Regions from separate parts of the Pseudomonas sp. S2_A05 genome, predicted to be linked through region 1. Evidence: predicted binding sites of a transcription regulator. Region 1 holds the regulator's gene; each other region holds the start of a gene.
What was found. The regulator FliA, encoded in region 1, starts transcription of late flagellar genes. The targets are predictions, from matches to a motif close to CTAAAGTTTNNNNNNNNNNNGCCGNTAA.
Positions count from the first base shown of each region.

Region 2: AB4O12_RS09375 (methyl-accepting chemotaxis protein) is a predicted target of FliA. The motif match lies at 1,018-1,045, and genes of this name have one in related genera.
Region 3: AB4O12_RS15695 (flagellar protein MotY) is a predicted target of FliA. The motif match lies at 1,315-1,342, and genes of this name have one in related genera.
Region 4: AB4O12_RS23345 (methyl-accepting chemotaxis protein) is a predicted target of FliA. The motif match lies at 707-734, and genes of this name have one in related genera.

Region 1 is NZ_CP162775.1:461,231-463,431, reverse strand. Features, by position in the region: gene AB4O12_RS02180 (protein phosphatase CheZ) at 1-346, opposite strand, end outside; gene AB4O12_RS02175 (chemotaxis response regulator CheY) at 365-736, opposite strand; gene fliA (RNA polymerase sigma factor FliA) at 904-1,644, opposite strand; gene fleN (flagellar synthesis regulator FleN) at 1,641-2,201, opposite strand, start outside.
Region 2 is NZ_CP162775.1:2,044,814-2,047,014, reverse strand. Features, by position in the region: gene AB4O12_RS09380 (glycerate kinase) at 1-852, shown strand, start outside; gene AB4O12_RS09375 (methyl-accepting chemotaxis protein) at 1,157-2,201, shown strand, end outside.
Region 3 is NZ_CP162775.1:3,453,299-3,455,499, forward strand. Features, by position in the region: gene AB4O12_RS15690 (argininosuccinate synthase) at 1-204, opposite strand, end outside; gene AB4O12_RS15695 (flagellar protein MotY) at 334-1,248, opposite strand; gene pyrC (dihydroorotase) at 1,409-2,201, shown strand, end outside.
Region 4 is NZ_CP162775.1:5,134,851-5,137,051, reverse strand. Features, by position in the region: gene AB4O12_RS23355 (lipocalin family protein) at 1-244, opposite strand, end outside; gene AB4O12_RS23350 (hypothetical protein) at 274-528, opposite strand; gene AB4O12_RS23345 (methyl-accepting chemotaxis protein) at 811-2,201, shown strand, end outside.

The DNA of each region.
Region 1 (2,201 bases):
TGTTGACCACCGGGGTGGCGCTTTCCACCAGATCCATGGTGCGGTTGGCCGCGGCTTCCGTCAGCTTGACCACATAGCCCAGGCGTTCGGTGGCGTCGGTGATTTGCGACACTTCCTCGGCCTGCGGCATGTGCGGATCGATCTGGAAATTGACGATCGCACTGTGCAGTTCACGTGTGAGCTTGCCCACTTCCTGATACAGGCCGCGGTCACGGGTCTGATTGAGCTCATGGATCAGTTGCACCGCGTCGCCGAACTTGCCTTTTTCAAGGCTCTCGACCAGTTCGACCGCGTGTTTTTTCAGGGTCGATTCGAAATCGCCCTGTGATGATTCGTTATGCTCCATAGCTCCCCCGCGCATTCATCAGCCGATGCGTTCGAAAATCTTCTCGATTTTGTCTTTCAACGCCTGAGCCGTGAAAGGTTTGACTACGTAACCGTTCACACCGGCCTGAGCGGCCTCGATGATCTGCTCGCGCTTGGCTTCAGCAGTCACCATCAACACCGGGAGGTGCTTGAGTTTTTCATCGGCGCGCACGTGACGCAGCAGGTCGATACCGGTCATGCCCGGCATGTTCCAGTCCGTTACCAGAAAGTCGATGCTGCCGCTGTTGAGCACCGGAATGGCAGTGGTGCCATCGTCGGCCTCGACGGTGTTGGTGAACCCAAGATCGCGCAGCAGGTTCTTGATGATCCGCCGCATCGTTGAGAAGTCATCAACGATGAGGATTTTCATGTCTTTGTTCAATTCGACCTCCAAGCAGTCTTAAACGCGCCCAGCACCTGGACGCGCCACTTCAATCAATCGGCGCAGCACTTAAAGTTTGTCTGGAGCACAACGGATCGAGACCGGCGCCGTTCATCACCGCACCAGCCTCGTTTCGCAGTGTCCCCACACTGCCTTCAGCGCGCTCGCCACTCCCCCAAACGCCCCCGCAGACGGGCCGCGCACTGGCTGTGTAACTGGCTGACCCGCGATTCACTGACGCCAAGGACTTCACCGATTTCCTTGAGGTTCAGCTCTTCGTCGTAGTACAGCGCCAACACCAGTCGCTCACGCTCCGGCAAATTGGCAATCGCGTCCGCCAGCGCCGCCTGGAAGCGTTCATCTTCCAGATCGCGTGACGGCTCCATATGAGCACTCGCGCCATCCTCGTGCAGCCCTTCGTGTTCGCCGTCCTGCAACAGGTCGTCGAAACTGAACAGGCGACTGCCCAAGGTGTCATTCAGAATCCCGTAGTAATCGTCGAGACTCAATTGGAGTTCGGCCGCAACCTCGTGATCTTTAGCGTCACGGCCGGTTTTAGCTTCAATCGAGCGAATCGCGTCGCTGACCATCCTGGTATTACGGTGAACCGAGCGTGGTGCCCAATCCCCTTTGCGCACTTCATCGAGCATCGCGCCGCGGATTCGAATGCCCGCGTACGTTTCGAAACTGGCGCCTTTGCTGGCGTCGTATTTGGTCGAGACTTCCAGCAACCCGATCATCCCGGCCTGGATCAGGTCTTCGACCTGCACGCTGGCCGGCAGGCGCGCCAGCAAGTGATAGGCAATGCGCTTGACCAGCGGCGCGTAGCGCTCGATCAATTCGTATTGCGCGTCACGCGCCGACTTTTTGTAAAGATTCATGCCACTGGCGGTCATATCACAGGCCCTGCGGTTTGCTGCACGAGACGCTCGACGAAAAATTCCAGATGCCCGCGCGGGTTGGCGGGCAGCGGCCAGGTATCGACCTTCTGGGCGATGGCCTTGAAGGCCAGTGCGCACTTGGAACGGGGAAAGGCTTCGTAGACGGCGCGCTGCTTCTGCACTGCCTTGCGCACGCTTTCGTCGTATGGCACGGCGCCGACGTATTGTAGGGCGACGTCGAGGAAGCGATCCGTGACCTTGGTCAACTTGGCGAACAGGTTGCGCCCTTCTTGCGGGCTCTGCGCCATGTTGGCCAGCACGCGGAAGCGGTTCATGCCGTAGTCGCGGTTGAGCAACTTGATCAGCGCGTAAGCGTCGGTGATCGAAGTCGGCTCGTCGCAGACCACCAGCAACACCTCTTGCGCGGCACGAACGAAACTGACTACCGAGTCACCAATACCCGCAGCGGTGTCGATCACCAGCACGTCGAGATTGTCGCCGATGTCGCTGAACGCCTGGATCAGGCCGGCGTGTTGCGCCGGGCTCAGGTGCACCATGCTCTGCGTGCCGGA
Region 2 (2,201 bases), 1.6 Mb from region 1:
CAACTGGTCCCGCCGGGACAGCGCGATGCCTGCATCAGCAGCACGTTTGGCACCGGTGAATTGATCCGTGCTGCGCTGGATGCCGGTGCGCAACGGGTGATTCTGGCGATTGGCGGCAGCGCGACCAATGACGCCGGCGCCGGGGCGATGCAGGCGCTGGGGGTGAAGTTGCTGGATGCGCAGAATCAGTCGCTGGTGCCCGGCGGCCTGGCTTTGGCGCAATTGGCGCGGCTGGATCTGAGTGGGCTTGATCGACGTCTGGCCGATGTGCGTTTCGACATCGCCGCCGATGTCAACAATCCGCTCTGCGGCCCGCATGGTGCCTCGGCCATTTTCGGCCCTCAGAAGGGCGCGTCGCCTGCGCAGGTTGAGCAACTTGATCAGGCGCTGGGGCACTTTGCCAAAGTCTGCGCGCAAGCATTGGGCAAAGACGTGCGCGATGAACCGGGCAGCGGCGCGGCGGGTGGCCTGGGGTTTGCGGCCAAGGCTTTTCTCGGTGCGCAGTTTCAGGCTGGCGTCGAGGTGGTAGCGGAACTGGTCGGGCTCGCTGACGCGGTCAGGGGTGCGGATCTGGTGATTACCGGAGAAGGCCGCTTCGATGCGCAAACCCTTCGCGGCAAAACGCCGTTCGGTGTTGCGCGAGTTGCCAAACGACACGCTGTGCCGGTGATCGTGATTGCCGGGACCTTGGGCGAGGGCTATCAGGAGCTCTATCAACACGGCATCGACGCCGCTTTCGCCGTGACCAGCGGACCGATGACGCTCGAACAAGCCTGCGCCGAAGCTCCGCGCCTGCTGCGTGAACGCGCCACCGATATTGCTCGGGTCTGGCAACTCGCCGCCCAACGCTGATCGGCTTGCCTATGTAGGAGCTGTCGAGTGCAACGAGGCTGCGATCTTTTGACTTTTAAAAGCAGGATCAAAAGATCGCAGCCTCGTTGCACTCGACAGCTCTACCAAGGGCAGCGGAGCAGTTTTTGATTGTTGCCACGTCCTGAAAAATATTTACCGCAGACCCGAAACCTTCCTCAAGCCTGGCCGATACAACGGTCAGGCGCACACAAAACCACAATTCAGTGCCGCCGGACTGTCGCCCGCTATGGGCCAGTGCTCACGGCATGGACGCTCGTAGTTTCTTTCTTTCGAGAGTCCGACCATGTCCCTGCGTAACCTGAATATCGCGCCACGTGCTTTCCTCGGTTTTGCCTTTATCGCCTTGTTGGTGATTGTCCTCGGCGTGTTCGCGGTCAGCCGCATGACGGTCATTCGTCAGGCGTCGGTCGACATGGACACCAACCAATTGCCAAGCGTGACCCACCTCAGCGTGGTCACGGAAAACGTCCTGCGCATGCGCATTCTCTCGTTCCGTGTGCTGGTCAATCGCGAACCGGCCAGCCTGCAAGAGGCAGAAACCCGCATCGCGGTGCTCGTCGACAAGGTGCGCAAAGCGCAGGCCAGCTACGCTGCGTTGCCGGCAGGCCCTGAAGAGCGCGCGGTCTTCCAGACGTTTTCGACGACGCTCGATAATTACCTGCAAGCGCAGAATCAGATGATTGAGCTGTCGCGCAAGGGCGATCTGGAAGCGATGCGCGCGTTGATCAACACGCGCATCAAGGAAGGCACCGATCAGATGGGCGAGCAGCTCAACAAGCTGATCGGCATGAATACCGCCGGGGCCAGAGCGGCGGCCATTAAGGCCGGTGAAAACTATGACAGCGCCATCACCGGGATCATCATCGTCGCCGTGATTGCGGCGCTGGCCACCGTGTTGCTCGCCTGGTTGCTGACCCGCAGCATCGTCACGCCGCTCAACCGCGCCGTGCTCGCTGCGCAAACCATTGCTGGCGGTGACCTCAGTAAAGCCATCGAAGTCGACGGCAAGGACGAACCGGCGCGCCTGCTCGAAGCCTTGGCCGCGATGCAGACCAACCTGCGCAAAACCATCGAGCAGATCGCCGGTTCCGCCACGCAACTGGGCGCCGCTGCCGAAGAACTCAGCGCGGTCACCGAAGAAGCGTCGCGCGGGTTGCAGCAGCAGAACAACGAAATCGAACAGGCCGCCACGGCCGTCAACGAGATGACCGCTGCGGTGGAAGAAGTGGCGCGCAATGCCGTTTCGACTTCCGAAGCTTCCAATCAGTCGACCCACGCCGCCCGCGAAGGTCGCGATCAAGTGGTGAAAACCGTCGACGCGATCCAGA
Region 3 (2,201 bases), 3.0 Mb from region 1:
CTCTTCGCGCAGATCGTCGATGTAGATTTCTTTGACGCCCATGGCCTGAGCCTTGGCGCGGGCCGGCTCGACCTCTTCGCCTTGACCGAGATCGGCGGTGAAAGTCACCACTTCACAGTTATAAGTATCCTGCAGCCACTTGAGGATCACCGAAGTGTCCAGGCCGCCGGAATACGCCAGAACGACCTTGTTTACGTCCGCCATGCCATCACTCCACGGGGTTCTACGGAAAGCCGGGGAGTCTACCGCTCAAACGCGATAATTTACAGAGGCGCGACAGCTTAAGACGACAAAGCGACAGAATCTGTCGAGAGCGCGACGATGACCGGCGAGTCAGGAAGTCGCTGCGGCGGTGGCTGGCGTACTCGCTTGCGGCGCTGGCGCAGGGGCTGTGGTCGGTGCCACACGCGACAGTTTCACGTTGACCCGGCGATTCTTCGCACGATTGGCCTTGCTGGTGTTCGGCACGATCGGATACTGCTCGCCGTGGAAACGCACGGTGATCTGCGATTCCTGAATGCCGTTGGCCTTGAAGAAATCCACCACCGCCAGCGCGCGGCGGCGCGACAATTCGCGGTTGGTCAGGCGATTGCCGCTGTTGTCGGAATGGCCGTCGAGGTCAATGTGGTTCACCGTCGGGTCGGCCTTCATGTATTCGAGCATCACTTGCAGCTTGGCCTTGGCAGCCGGGTCCAGCTCAACGCCTTCGCCGGGAAAGCCTATCTGCGATTGCTTGATCTGGTCGAAATTCTGCGGCAGCAATTTCGCCACGCAGCCTTGGTAGTCGTTGAACGCCTTGCTGAATTTCACCGGCAACAAACGCACTTCCGACACCCGGCCATCGCCAGACGCACGGCGAACTACCGGGCTACGGCCGTCCAGCAGACCGCTGATCAGCCCACCGGCCTGGGATTGCGAGCTGTTGAACAACACATTGCCACTGCCCAGCCGTACCGAGCCCAGATTGATATCGCCGCGCCCCGGCTGCCACGGTGCAGCGGCAGCGAGCAACGTCGCCGAGCCGCCACCAAGCATGGCGTTGTAGGCATTCAGGCGAAAGATCGCCTGCTCACCGGCCTTGCGCACGAACTCGCCCGAGCCGAAATCGGTGATCGGTTGCGTCAGGCGGCATTCGAACTGGTCGCCGGCGACCGTCCACTCAATGTTCTCCAGACGGGTCTGGTAAGTCAGCGCCATCGCGGGAAGGCTGGCAAACACACTGAGCAGGGCTAAATAACGCTGGCGCACGGGAGGCTCCATTGGCTTGTGAAACACAAACACCGATTCACACAATGTTTACGGCATACCTTCGGGATATCGGACGCTTGTGGCAAAACTTGATAGCGGGTGCCTGCAAGAGTCTTTTCCGGTAGCATTCGCCTCAGTTTGACCCGCCTGGAATCCCCTCATGTCCGACCGCCTGACCCTGCTGCGTCCCGACGACTGGCACATTCATCTTCGCGATGGTGCCGTGTTGAACAATACCGTTGCCGATGTGGCCCGCACCTTCGGGCGCGCGATCATCATGCCGAACCTGGTACCGCCGGTGCGCAACGCCGCTGAAGCCGACGGCTATCGTCAGCGCATTCTCGCTGCCCGCCCGGCCGGCAGTCAGTTCGAGCCGTTGATGGTGCTGTACCTCACCGACCGCACCCAACCGGAAGAAATTCGTCAGGCCAAGGCCAGCGGTTTCGTCTACGCCGCCAAGCTTTACCCGGCCGGCGCGACCACCAATTCCGATTCCGGCGTGACCAGCATCGACAAGATCTTCCCGGCGCTGGAAGCCATGGCCGAAGTCGGCATGCCGCTGTTGATCCACGGTGAAGTCACCCGTGGCGACGTCGATGTGTTCGACCGCGAAAAGATCTTCATCGATGAGCACATGCGCCGCGTGGTCGAGCGCTTCCCGACGCTGAAAGTGGTGTTCGAGCACATCACCACCGGTGACGCCGTGCAATTCGTCAACGAGGCTTCGGCCAACGTCGGCGCGACCATCACCGCGCACCACCTGTTGTACAACCGTAACCACATGCTGGTGGGCGGGATTCGGCCACATTTCTATTGCTTGCCGATCCTCAAGCGCAACACCCATCAGGAAGCCTTGCTCGATGCCGCCACCAGCGGCAGCGCCAAGTTCTTCCTCGGCACCGACTCGGCGCCCCACGCCCAGCACGCCAAGGAAGCCGCCTGCGGTTGCGCCG
Region 4 (2,201 bases), 1.3 Mb from region 1:
ACTCCGGGGTCAGGCAACGGTTGAGCACGCCGACATTACCGTCAGGCTTGAGGGTGTAATGGGCTTCGGATTGCGCGCAGTGGCGCTGGAAGTACATCGGCAAGCGTGCCAGTTCATACCAGGTGCCCTGATAACGCTTGAGATTGACGCTGTTGACGGTCTTGGGCGCCAACGGGTCGACGCCGGAAGTGGCGCAGCCAGCCAGTACCAGGCCAGCAAAAAGGATCAGCAATAACCGCTTCATTTTTTTCTCCGTGGGCGCGAAGCCCCGGTTTACTTCAGGCCTTGGCCGGAAAACATCAGCACTTTGTCACCGGCGTATTGCACGCTGATAAAGCTGTTCTTGTCGCCCCAGGTGCAGCTGGACATACCGAGCGCGCCCGAGCAATCGGTGGGCTTGCCGAGGAGGGTTTCCACTTCGTACTTGGCCATGCCGGCCGAGAGCTTGGAGTAGTTTTCCTGATTGACCTTGCTGCATGCGGCCAACAGCACGCAAAACGACAGCAGGGCGATAGATCGCAGCGACATGGTGAAACTCCTGGAACGAGGGGGGATGGCATGGTGCCAACCAGAAGCTTAGAAGAGAAAAGTGTCATCTGGTTCCGTGACCGAACGCCTATTTATCAGCCCGCCCGTCCGGCTTTTGTCGGTAAATCAAAAACTTTGTGAAGCCGTCGAGCATTTCGTCGACTTTCCCTGCAAACGCCTAATCTTTGGCGCGGCGCGGTCGAAAATAAGAGCAGCGCAACGCTGCCGAATATGGCAAATTGCCGCCCTTTCCTGACCAGCCCCTTCGCGGTAGTTCATTCGATGACCAGAAACATGAAATTCAGCCACAAGATTTTGCTGGCTGCTGCCCTTGTGGTGGCCGTTGCGTTCGCCTGTTTCATCCTCTTCAACGACTATCGCCAGCGTCAGGCCTTGAGCAGCAGCACCGAAGCGACCATGCAGGAACTGGGCAGCCTGACCACCAGCAACATCCAGACCTGGCTGGAAAGTCGCATTCAACTGCTGCAATCGCTGTCGCAGCAAGTCGCCGTCGACGGCAACGCGCCCGCCAGCCTCAAGCGCATCATCGACCTGCCCGCCTACACCGGCAATTTCCAGCTCAGCTATTTCGGTGGCGCTGACGGCGTGATGTTCTCGGTGCCGGCCGGCAACCGTGCGCCGGACTACGATCCACGCGCGCGCGGCTGGTACAAAGCGGCCAACAGCGCGCAGCAGACTATCGTCACCGAACCGTACATCGCCGCTTCGTCGGGCAAACTGGTGATCACCGTTGCCACGCCGGTGCAGCGTCAGGGCCAAATGCTCGGCGTCGCCGGAGCCGACATCGATCTGACCAGCGTCAGCGCGATCATCAACTCGCTGAACTTCGGCGGCCACGGTCATGCGTTCATCGTCAGCGCCGAAGGGAAAATCCTGATTCACCCGGACAGCAAGCTGGTGCTCAAAACACTGGCCGAGGCTTATCCGAACGGTGCGCCCAAAGTCAGCCCGGGCCTGAAAGAAGTCGAGTTCGACGGCAAGACCCAGTTGATCTCATTCACCCACGTCAACGGCGTGCCATCGGCTGACTGGTACGTGGCGCTGGTGCTCGACAAAGACACCGCGTTCTCGATGCTCAGCGAATTCCGCACCTCGGCACTGATCGCCATGGTCATCGCCGTGTTGATCATCATCGGCCTGCTCGGCATGCTGATTCGAGTGCTGATGCAACCGCTGCTGACCATGGGCCGTGCGATGCATGACATCGCTGAAGGCGAAGGCGATCTGACCAAACGTCTGGTGATTCACGGCAACGATGAATTCGGCGCATTGGGTACGTCGTTCAACCGCTTCGTCGAACGCATTCATACGTCGATCCGCGAAGTGTCCTCGGCCACCGGCCAGGTCAACGAAGTCGCCCTGCGTGTGGTCGCTGCCTCGAACTCGTCGATGTACAACTCCGACCAGCAGGCCAGCCGCACCAACAGCGTCGCCGCCGCGATCAATCAGCTCGGCGCCGCCGCTCAGGAAATCGCCCAGAACGCCGCGCTCGCCTCGCAGCATTCCAGCGATGCGCGCAGCCTCGCGGTCGACGGCCAGCAGGTGGTGGATAAAACCATCCAAGCCATGCAACAACTGTCGGCGAAGATCAGCGATTCCTGCGGCAATATCGAAACGCTGAACAGCAACACGGTGAACATCGGCCAGATTCT